2 linked regions of the Gemmatimonas phototrophica genome follow. The protein of the gene in region 2 interacts with the protein of the main gene of each other region in a pairwise test. Links are inferred from orthologs where the notes say so. Each region holds a gene or a part of one and is shown on either strand. Other genes may lie near its edges.

The links. Proteins that work in one complex are often made in the same cells at the same time.
Region 1: the proteins of ftsZ (region 2) and GEMMAAP_RS09605 interact in binary tests that used the Escherichia coli proteins (3 or more experiments, as listed by UniProt). The link is inferred for Gemmatimonas phototrophica from one-to-one orthologs.

Annotation. Positions count from the first base shown.
Region 1 is NZ_CP011454.1:2,271,460-2,274,434, forward strand. It holds GEMMAAP_RS09605 (rod shape-determining protein), read right to left. Parts: upstream 2,020-2,975; coding sequence 982-2,019; downstream 1-981. Other genes in the region: mreC (rod shape-determining protein MreC), read right to left, coding at 1-946; ald (alanine dehydrogenase), read right to left, coding at 2,292-2,975. UniProt on the Escherichia coli protein: Forms membrane-associated dynamic filaments that are essential for cell shape determination. Acts by regulating cell wall synthesis and cell elongation, and thus cell shape.
Region 2 is NZ_CP011454.1:1,906,556-1,914,268, forward strand. What follows is about bases 2,699-5,665. They hold ftsZ (cell division protein FtsZ), read left to right. Parts: upstream 2,699-3,528; coding sequence 3,529-4,803; downstream 4,804-5,665. Other genes in these bases: GEMMAAP_RS07895 (M14 family zinc carboxypeptidase), read left to right, coding at 2,699-2,997; GEMMAAP_RS07905 (M23 family metallopeptidase), read left to right, coding at 4,800-5,665. Outside these bases: more of GEMMAAP_RS07895, read left to right, coding at 109-2,698; more of GEMMAAP_RS07905, read left to right, coding at 5,666-6,071; GEMMAAP_RS07910 (hypothetical protein), read left to right, coding at 6,220-7,713. UniProt on the Escherichia coli protein: Essential cell division protein that forms a contractile ring structure (Z ring) at the future cell division site. The regulation of the ring assembly controls the timing and the location of cell division.

The sequences.
Region 1 (2,975 bases), 360 kb from region 2 along the record:
CGGCACTCAGGGAGTCCAGCGCGGCACGACGGGCGGCCAGTTCATCGAGAGCGGTGACGCGCGCCAGCGAATCGCCCGCGGCGGCGACCGCACGTGCGGCGCTGTCCGCTGCTGCCGCGCTTGTCCACACCCCATTCACGCCGCGCTGCGCTCGTCCCGGCAACAAGACCAGCACCGGACCAATATTCTCCGGCAACACCGCAGGTTTCACCAGATACGTCCGGGCCCACTTTTCCGGTGTGCTCAATTCCCCGATCACCGTGCCGACAGGAATGCCGCGGGGATAGGTGGCCCCGAGCCCGGAACTCACAATGAGGGTTCCGGTATCCAGTTTGGCGCGAAACGGCACGCCCCGCATTTCCAGCAACCACCGCTCGGCGCCTTCTGCCAGATGGGGCTGCATAATTCCGAAGGCGTTCTGATCAGCACTCATGACGCTCACCCGAAAATCGGGATGTGCCCACGTGAGCGCCGTGCTCGTCGTGCGATCGACAGAAACCACCATGCCCACCAGACCATCAGCGGTCACCACCGGCTGATACGGCTGCACGCCAACGTCACTCCCCACCGTTAACGCAATGGAGAATTCGTCCCCACCACGAATGGGCAACAGCTCCGCCGGCACAAAGCCATCCTGCAAGCGCGCCGACAACCCAAGCAGTTGGCGGAGTGTTCTGTTCTCGTCGCTGATGGCACGCAGGCTCAGCGTGTCCGTGACCGCACGCCCGCGTGTGACCAGCAAGTCATTGCGCGCCACCACAGCGGCGCGAATGGTGGCGGCTCGCCCTTCGAGTTGCACCAGCGGCGACAGCACCGTGGCGCGCAGCAGCGCGGCCACGTCTTCACGCGTGCGCCGCGGAGAAAGAAAAGCCAGGACCGACAATGCCACGCACACCAGCACGAGGCCGGTGTCGAGACGCCCTTCGCCGCGAACGTTCCGTGCCACGCGTATTCAGCGAGTGAAAAGGGGAATGATGTGACTCAGGTGGTCAACACCGACCAGTACTTCTCTTCATCATCAAGAATCTTGCCGGTCCCACGCACGACACACGTGAGCGGATCCTCGTCAACATGAATGGGCAGCCCCGTTTCCTGAGAGAGCAGCACATCCAGTCCGCGAATGAGCGCTCCGCCGCCGGTCATCACGATGCCGCGATCCACGATGTCCGAGGCCAACTCCGGCGGGGTGATTTCGAGCGCGCGCCGCACCGCATCCACAATCTGCTGAATGGGTTCCTGCACCGCTTCCCGAATTTCACTGGAGTGCACGCGCACCGTCTTGGGAATGCCAGAGACCAGATCGCGCCCCTTCACTTCCATTTCACGTTCTTCGCCCACCGGATACGCCGAACCGATCTGAATCTTGATCTGCTCCGCCGTGGGCTCACCGATCAGCAGATTGTAGTTCTTGCGCATGAACTGCACGATGCTGATGTCCAGCTCATCGCCACCAGTACGAATGGAGGTATCGCTGACGATGCCAGACAGCGCGATGACGGCGATCTCCGTGGTGCCCCCGCCGATGTCGATCACCATGTTGCCCGTGGGCGACTCCACCGGAAGACCCACGCCGATGGCCGCCGCCATGGGTTCCGTCACCATGAAGACTTCTTTGGCGCCAGCGCCGAGTGCCGAGTCTCGCACGGCGCGCTTTTCCACTTCCGTAATGCCCGACGGCACGCACACGATCACGCGCGGCTTCACCTTGAAGACGTGCTTGTCGATCACCAGCGTCAGGAAATAGCGCAGCATCTTTTCCGTCACATCGAAGTCGGCGATCACGCCGTCCTTCATGGGCCGGACGGCCATGATGCCATCGGGGGTCCGCCCGAGCATGCGCTTGGCCTCGAGGCCAACGCCCTTGATCTTCTTGGTCTCACGGTCGAGCGCGACGACAGAGGGCTCGTTCAGCACGATCCCCTCGCCTTTCACATAGATCAGCGTATTGGCAGTGCCAAGGTCTACGGCGATGGCATTCGCCGGGAAGAACGAGTTCGACTTACTGAAGGGCCAGAACATCCAGAGAGACCGGGGCGGCGCGACACCGGAGGGTGGCGCCTGTGAAAAACGGGCAGCGACGTATACGGTAACGTATTGGCTCACGCCAGAGCGGACAAGCTGTTGGAATATCGTGACCTAGCGCACTGCCGCCGTCAGCGGTCAGGTCCGTGGTGGCCGCAAAGTTCCGCGGTCACACCAAAAAAAGCGGCCGGTCCCATCAGGGACCGGCCGCGTGCCATCAGGGGCAGCTACCAAGGCGATCGTCGGGCACCAGTGGCCCCCCATACCGGTCAGAGGAACGAAGAGGGGTCGGTGAGCTCCATCCCGAACGCTTCCGCCACTCCCGGAAAGGTGACCTTTCCGCCGGACATGTTGAGCCCCTTCAGCAGCGCGCCATTGTCCTTCAGCGCCTTCTTCCATCCCTTGTTCGCCAGCTGCAGCGTATAGGGCAACGTCGCATTGGTGAGCGCCAAGGTGGACGTGCGCGGCACGGCCCCTGGCATGTTGGCGACGCCATAGTGGATGATACCGTCCACGGTGTACGTGGGATTCTCATGTGTGGTCGGCTTGATCGTCTCCACGCAACCACCCTGATCCACCGCCACGTCCACGATTACCGCTCCCGGACGCATCTTGGCCAGATCGGCGCGCCGCACGAGCTTGGGGGCTTTGGCACCCGGAATGAGCACTCCACCAATGACCAGGTCACAGGTGCTGATCTGCTCAAGGATGTTGTGTCGGTTGGAGTGAACAAGCTGCACGTTGGCCGGCATGACGTCGGACAGGTAGCGCAGGCGCTCCAACGACAGGTCGAGCACCACCACCTTGGCACCGAGTCCCGCCGCCATCTTCGCGGCGTTCACGCCCACAATGCCGCCGCCCAGAATTACGACCTTGGCCGGCGCCACGCCCGGCACGCCACCCAGCAGTACGCCACGACCACCATACAGCTTTTCGAGGTACTTGGCCCCTTC
Region 2 (7,713 bases):
GCCTGCATGCGCCGGCGGCACGTTCGTCTTGACGGTGGTAGCCGAACGCCGGTCCGCAATGTTGCGTAAAGGAGAAGATACTCTTTTCGCACCCATCTACCGGCCCCCGTGTCCACTCTCACTGCCACTCTTCGGCGCTGCGTCACCGGTCTGCTCATTGCCGCGCCGCTCAGTATTCCCGCCCAGCAGCTCACGCTCGATACGCGTGATCCCGCCCAGAAGCAGGATCCCACTTTTGAGCAGAGCATCAAGGAATGGCTGGCCAATGCCAAGCATTCCAGCCCCCTGGTAGATCACCTGCCACTGGTGCCCGGCATTCCTACGCCGCGTGATGTACTCGGCTATCACGTGGGCGCGCCCCGCATCCTCACGTATTACGACAAGCAGCTCGCCTACTATCGTGCACTTGAAAAGGCGACGCCACGCGTCAAGGTCGAAACCATTGGCCGCTCTGACGAAGGACGCGAGCTGGTCGTGGTCTGGATCTCCAGCGAAGCCAACATGCAGAAGGTCGCGCAGAACCGCGCCAACCTGAAGCGCATCGCCGATCCGCGCGGCATGACGGAGGACCAGGTCAAGTCCTTGTTGGCGCAGACCAAGCCGCATTATCACCTCATGGGCGGACTGCACTCGGGAGAAACGGGCCCCTCCGAAACACTCATGGAGCTTGCCTACCGACTTGCTGCTGAGACGTCGCCCATTATCAGTCAGATCCGCGAACAGCTGTATGTCTCCATCACGCCGGCGGCCGATGCCGATGGGCGTGATCGCAACGTCGATTGGTTCCTGCGCAACCTCTCCATGGCGCAGCCTACCGTGACGGCGCAGGCACCGAGTGCGGCGGCGCCCAATGACACCACACGCCGCGCGCCGGCGGCCCCCACCGCTCCCGCTCCGGGTGGCTTTGCGGGCGGACAGGTGCCGTACTGGGGCAAGTACGTGTATCACGACAACAATCGCGACATCAACATCAAGTTGGTGCAGATGCGCGCGATCATTGATTGGTATTTCACCGCGTACCCGCCCATCATGCACGACCTGCATGAAGCGCAGCCGTTGCTCTATACGTACACCGGTGGACCGCCGCAGAACCCCAATCTCGATCCCATTCTGTTCGCCGAACTGCCGTGGTTCGGCAATTGGGAAATGGCGCAGATGACCAAGTGGGGCATGCCCGGCGTGTACACGCACGCCTTCATGGATGGCTGGTCGCCCGGCTATCTCGGCTCGGTGGCGTACAACCACAACGGCCTCATGAAGATGTACGAAACACAGTCGGGGCGAGACCTCGACAGCACCGCGATGGCCAACGCGCGCCGTGGCATGGCGGTGGGGGCGGCTTCTGCGAGTGGTGGTTTTGGCGGGCGCGCTGGTGCCATCCCAACGGGTCGGGGCGGCGCGCAGGATCGCGAGTGGTATCGCGGCAATCCCATTGGCTTCAACGACATTGCCACGTTCACCCGTCGCTCCAACGCCAACTACATGCAGACCGGCGTCATCTCGGCGTTGCAGCTGGCCAGCATGTTCCCGCAAACGGTGCTGGAGAACTTCTACATCAAGACGCGGAACAGCATCGAAGAAGGGAAGAACAAGGCGCCATACGGATTCGTCATCCCGGTGCAGCGCGACATGACGCGCGTGATCGAAATGGTGAACCTGCTGCGGGTGCAGCGGATCGAAATCGGTCAGGCCACGGCACCGGTGAAGGTGGGCAACACCACGTATCCTGCCGGTTCGTACATCATCAAGCGCGATCAGCCGTATGGCCGCCTCGCCAAGAATTTGCTGGAGAAGCAGCAGTATCCTGACGCGCGACTGAACACGTACGACGACAGCGGCTGGAGCATGGGCTTTGCCATGGGCGTCGATGTACTGGAAGTCGGCGACTCCAGCATTCTCAAGACTCCGGTCACCAACGTTGATCGCGCCATTGCCAAGGGGACACTCGCGGGCACCGGTGGCAACACCATTGCCGTGGCGCATCTGGGCAGCAACCACATGGTCACCTTCCGCTATCTCCTGCGCAGCGTGCCCATGAAGGTGGCAGAGCAGGGCTTTGCCGCCGGCGATACCACGTATCCGGCAGGATCGTTCCTTATCGAGGCCAAGCACGCGACGGTGGTACGCAAGCTGGTGGATTCGCTCGGTCTCACGGCGGCATATCTGCCGTCGGTGCCGACCGTGCGAACGCACAATGCCGAGGCGCCACGGGTGGCCATCTATTCGCAGTGGAGCGGCACGCAGAACCTCGGCTGGTATCGGCTCACGTTTGACGAATTCAAGATCCCCTTCACGCTCGTCTACAAGGAGCGGCTGATGCAGGGCAACCTGCGCCGGGATTTCGATGTCATTCTGATGGCCGAGCAAAATCTGTCGAAGACCACGGTGATGCAGGCGCCCGCCGCGCGCCCCGTGCCGTACAAGAAGGACCCCAAGTACCCGTTCCTGGGCATGTACGGCGAGACGGACAACATCACGGGTGGCTTTGGCCAGAAGGGCGTTGATGCCGTAGCCAGCTTCTTAGAGGAAGGCGGCACACTGATCGCCATTGGCGAGAGCGCGCGACTGCCCATCGAGTTTGGCTGGGCGCGCACGGTGGACAAGACCCCGGTGGTGGGGCTCACGGCGCAGCGGCCGCTGGTGGAAGCCACCATTACGCGCCCGGAGCATCCGGTGTTCTACGGGTTCGGCAAGACGACCATTCCCGTGAAGTACGTGGGCGGCACCCCGTTCAAGGTGGGGATCGCGGATGAAGGGAACGTACTGGCGCGCTACGTGGGGGGGGACAAGGCCGTGTTGTCAGGGCTGATGACCGGCGCCGACTCTCTCAGGAGCCGCCCGTTCGCGGTGGATGTACCGCAGGCGGTAAACGGACGTGGTCGGGTGATCCTGTTTGCGAACAACCCCATTTACCGCTGGCAGAACCACGGGGAGTTCAACATGGTCTTCAACAGCCTGATCAACTGGAACGACGTGGTGGGGCCCAAGAAGCCGTAGTTGGGCCGGAGACCGTACCACCCAACACCACAAACCCGAACCGCATAACCCGAAACTGATCAGTTCCGGGTTGTGGGTTCGGGTTTGTGGTTCACGGTTGCATGGCGACCCATCGATTTTTCCGTGGCGCTCTTCCGATGTTCGCCGGCCCACCGACGAACCGCGAAATGCCCCTGTACATCGTGTTCAGACGGCGTTGATCACATCGGGGAATTGTTCACACGGCAATCGCCATGTCAAATGTCACGAACCATCGCGAGTTGCTTTTCTGTGGATAACTATTGGCCGAATTTGTGACGCTCCGGACCGTCGGCAAAAAGCGCCAACTTCAACAAAATCCAGTGCTTGCGCGTGGCAATCGAACGTGTATTCTAGGGGAGCTTCCGTACCACGAACTGCTTCCTCCACATTTGCACATTGGTCAGGAGCGCGGTCCACCAACGCCGGTGGAGCTCGCCGCAACCTGACCGCGAGGCGTCCCCTCACCCCGGATGCCTGCGTCATTCACTCCTTGCGCCGGCCAGCCTGTTTATGGAACTCCCCCGGATGACCTTCGAGTTCGAAGAGAGCGGATCCCAGAACGCTCGCATGAAAGTGGTGGGCGTTGGCGGTGGCGGCGGCAACGCCGTGAACCGCATGATCGAGGAACACCTCGAAGGGGTGGAATTCATCTCGGTCAACACCGACGCGCAGGCCCTCATGAATTCGAAGGCCGACGTCAAGATTCAGATCGGCAAGAAGCTCACGCGTGGTCTCGGTGCCGGTGCCCGTCCTGAAATCGGGCGTCAGGCCATTGAAGAGAACCGCGAAGACACCAAGCGTGTGCTCGGCAATGCCGACCTCGTGTTCATCACCTGCGGCATGGGTGGCGGTACAGGCACGGGCGCCGCACCGGTGGTGTGCCAGCTGGCGCGCGAGGCTGGCGCCCTCACCGTTGGCATCGTGACGCGTCCCTTCCTCTTCGAAGGGCGCAAGCGTATGCGTCAGGCCGAAGAAGGCATCAACGAAATGCGCAAGCATGTGGACACGATGATCATCGTGCCCAACGAGCGCTTGCTGGCGGTCGTGGGCAAGGGCATCCCATTCCACGAAGCCCTCAAGAAGGCCGACGAAGTTCTGCTGCACGCCACGCAGGGCATCTCCGTGCTCATCAGCGAAACGGGTATGGTGAACGTCGACTTCGCCGACGTCCGCACCGTGATGCAGAACGGCGGGTCGGCACTCATGGGCACCGGCATCGGGCGCGGCGAAAACCGCGCCACCGAAGCGGCCCAGCAGGCCATTGCCTCGCCGCTGCTCGACAACGTCTCCATCTCCGGCGCCACGGGCGTGCTGGTCAACATCACCGGCGGTGAGGATCTCACGCTCGGCGAAGTGCACCAGATCAACGACATCGTGCATGACGCCGTGGGCGACGACGCCGAGATCATCTTCGGGGCCGTGCATGAGCCGGCCATGATGGGGGAGATCCGGGTCACGGTCATTGCCACCGGCTTTGATCGCTATTTGCAGGGGACTCAGCCAACGGTAGCGGCCCCGGCTGTCACAAATAGCCCCTACGCCCCTTCCCCCCGGGCCGCGGCTGCCCCACATTCTGATGTTCAGACCGGTGGAGCCAAAGCCCCGTCCGTGTTGCCATTCCCCACCGGCACCCGGCCCGCGGCGAGACCTCCAGTTCCACCAGCTCGTCCTGCCTGGGAAGGGGTGCCCCCGCGCGCCCCGCGTGTTCCACCGACTACCACATCGTCCAGCCCTGAGCTCGACGATATGGAAATCCCGACGTTCATACGGAGACAGATGGATTGACTTCCTCGCGAAAGCTGCTCGTCGCCGCCGGTTGCCTGGGCATCGGAGCGGCTGTTATCGCGCTGGGACGTCCCGTTCAAGAGCGCCCCGCGGCCAGTGTTCTGGCGGCGGGGCCTCGTGTTTCCGTTGCTGCCCGCTGGCGTACCAAGACCGACACTATCCGTCGGGGGGAACCGCTCTCCGCGGCCCTTGAGCGGGCCGGGCTGGCACCGAAAGAGGCCGCTGAAGCCCTGAGTGTCGCCTCCGCGCTCGACCCCACCAAGGTCCGGGCTGGCGCCACCATTACCACCAAGGTGGACCCGGACTCCGGCGCCTCCGAAGTCGTGCTGCAACTGGCCATCGATCGCGTAGTGCGCTTCACGCGCTCGTTCGGCAGTACCTGGGTTGAGAAGGAAGAAAAGCTCCAGTGGACCACGGATACCGTTGTCGTTGGCGGAGTCATCACTTCCAGCCTCACCTCGGCCATTGCCGCCGGCGCGGATGCCTTCCCGGAGCGGCAGCGTACTGAGCTCGCCTATGCCTTGGCCGATATCCTGGAGTACCGCGTCGATCTCAGCCGTGATCTGCAAAAGAACGACTCGGTCCGTGTACTGGTGGAGCGTCAGAGGGCTCCCAACGGCCTTGTTCGTCCGGGCAACATCATTGCCGCTCGCCTGACCGTGGCCGGCAAGCCCGTGGAAACCATGCGCTTCACGCAGGGCACCCGGGTGGCCTATTTCGATGGCGAAGGGAAGTCCATGCGCGCGGCCTTCCTGCGAGCGCCGCTCGCCTTCCGTCGCATTTCCAGTGTGTTCGGCCTCCGGCGCCATCCCATTCTGGGCACCGTGCGCCGGCATCAGGGCATGGACTACGCCGCGGCGTCGGGAACGCCCGTCCGCGCGTTGGGCAACGGCCGCGTGATCTTTGCCGGCTGGAAGGGTGGGTACGGCAAGACCATCGAAATCCGGCACACCAACGGTGTGGTCACCCGCTACGGGCATTTGCGCGCCATCAACGTGCGCTCCGGACAGTCGGTCAGCATCTCGCAAACGGTCGGGCAAGTGGGTACCACCGGGCTGTCCACGGCGCCGCATTTGCACTTCGAAGTGTTGGTGAAAGGCGTGCACAAAGATCCCCGCATTGCCCTGCGCAACGAGACCGGTGAACCGCTCGCCGCCGCACAGCGTAGCACCTTCGCCCAACTCAAGGCCCGGCTGTTCGCCCAGCTCGATCAGCCCGCCGCGGCGACGGCCGTTCGCAGCGGCGCCCAGCGCCCCAGCGGCGACTGATTTACTCCCCGCCGCCTCGCCACGAGCAAATCTCGCTGGCACTGCGTAACAGCACGGGAGTCGTTGCTCCCACCGGTGGGGCAGGAGAATCACCATTCTTCTGCCCCGCGCCCTTTCTCTGGTCCGCGCCCCCTGTGAGCGTTTCTTCGTGATTCGTTGGCTCATTGCCGTAGCCCTTGGCCTGCTGGCGGCGTGGTTCGCCTACGGACGTTCCGTGGGGACGGCACGTTCGCCACAGTCGGCACTGACCTGGTTGCTGGCGCTCCTGCGCGGCGCTGCCGTTACGGTTGTGGCGGCGCTGTTGCTGTCGGCCCCCCTGGGGCGGGCCACCCCGCGGGCGCCGTTGGTGGCCATCGATGTGTCGGCCTCATGGCGACGCGCAGTGGGCGATGAAAGCACCTATGTGCGCACCTGGCGCCAGCAATTGGCCGACTCGGTATTTGCCGGGCTGCCGGGTGATGCGCCCGTGGTCTTCGTGGGCGATTCGCTGCGCGACGCCAGTACCACGGACGCAGCACAGCTTACTCCGCAGGATCTGTCCACACGTTTACGGCCGGCCGTGGACCGTGCCGCCTCGTTGGGACGCAGTTTGGTCCTGGTCACCGACGGCGAAGTCGATGACGCCGACGCCCTGTCTGAAGCGCCTCCGGGATCGCGAGTGCTGCGCCTCGCACACGCGCCACGACGTGACGTTGGGCTGGCCGATCTTGCGGTGCCGGTGTCCGCCACAGGCGCCGACACTATCGCCATCGCCGCCACGGTCGCCGCCGGAGGTGTGGCGACCCCCGACGGTACGCTGCACATCCGTCTTGATGGTACCGAAGTCGCCACCGCTGCCGTCCCGGCGCTGGCGCCCTATGCGAACACCCGTATCGCCATTCCGGTCGTTGTGCCACGCGGCGACCGCACTGCCATCGTGCAGGCGGTCCTCGACATTGCGAGTGATGTGGAGCTGCGGAACGATACGCTCACGGTGGCCATGGATGTGGGTGACAAACCCACCGCCGTGTTTGTTTCCACCGCGCCCGATATCGACGTGCGGGAAGTGCTCACGGTTCTCCGCGGCGCCCTCGATGTGCCCACCCGGGCCTACCTGCGCATCGCACCCAATGTGTGGCGCGTGGAAGGCTCACTCGCCCCGATCAGCGAAGCCGAGGTCAAGGTGCGCGCGGCTGCGGCCGGCATGCTGATCGTGCACGGCGACACCGCCTGGCGACCGGCACCGTCGGCATCGGCGACGACCGCGCGGGCTCTCTGGGTGCCAGCTCCCCCCACCCAGATTGCGCGCGCCGGGGAATTGACGCGCACGCCCGAGTGGTACGCGGCCGCGGCCCCGCCGTCGCCGCTCATGGCGGCGCTTTCGGCCCTGCCGTTTGATTCGTTGCCCCCGGTCACGCTGGCCGGACCGGCGCAGGGTACGGAAACCGTGCTCACCATGCGCCTTGGCAAGCGTGGGGACGCGCAGCCCGCCATCGCGACGCGCGAGGCGGGTGGTACGCGCACCGTGGTCATTTCGGGCTCCGGCTACGCCGGATGGTCGCTGCGGGCCGGCCGCAATCGCGACGCGTTCACGGCGCTGTGGGGGGCTATATTCGACTGGGTCTCCGCTGGTCGTGGCGACCTGCGCGCGGCACGGCCGGTA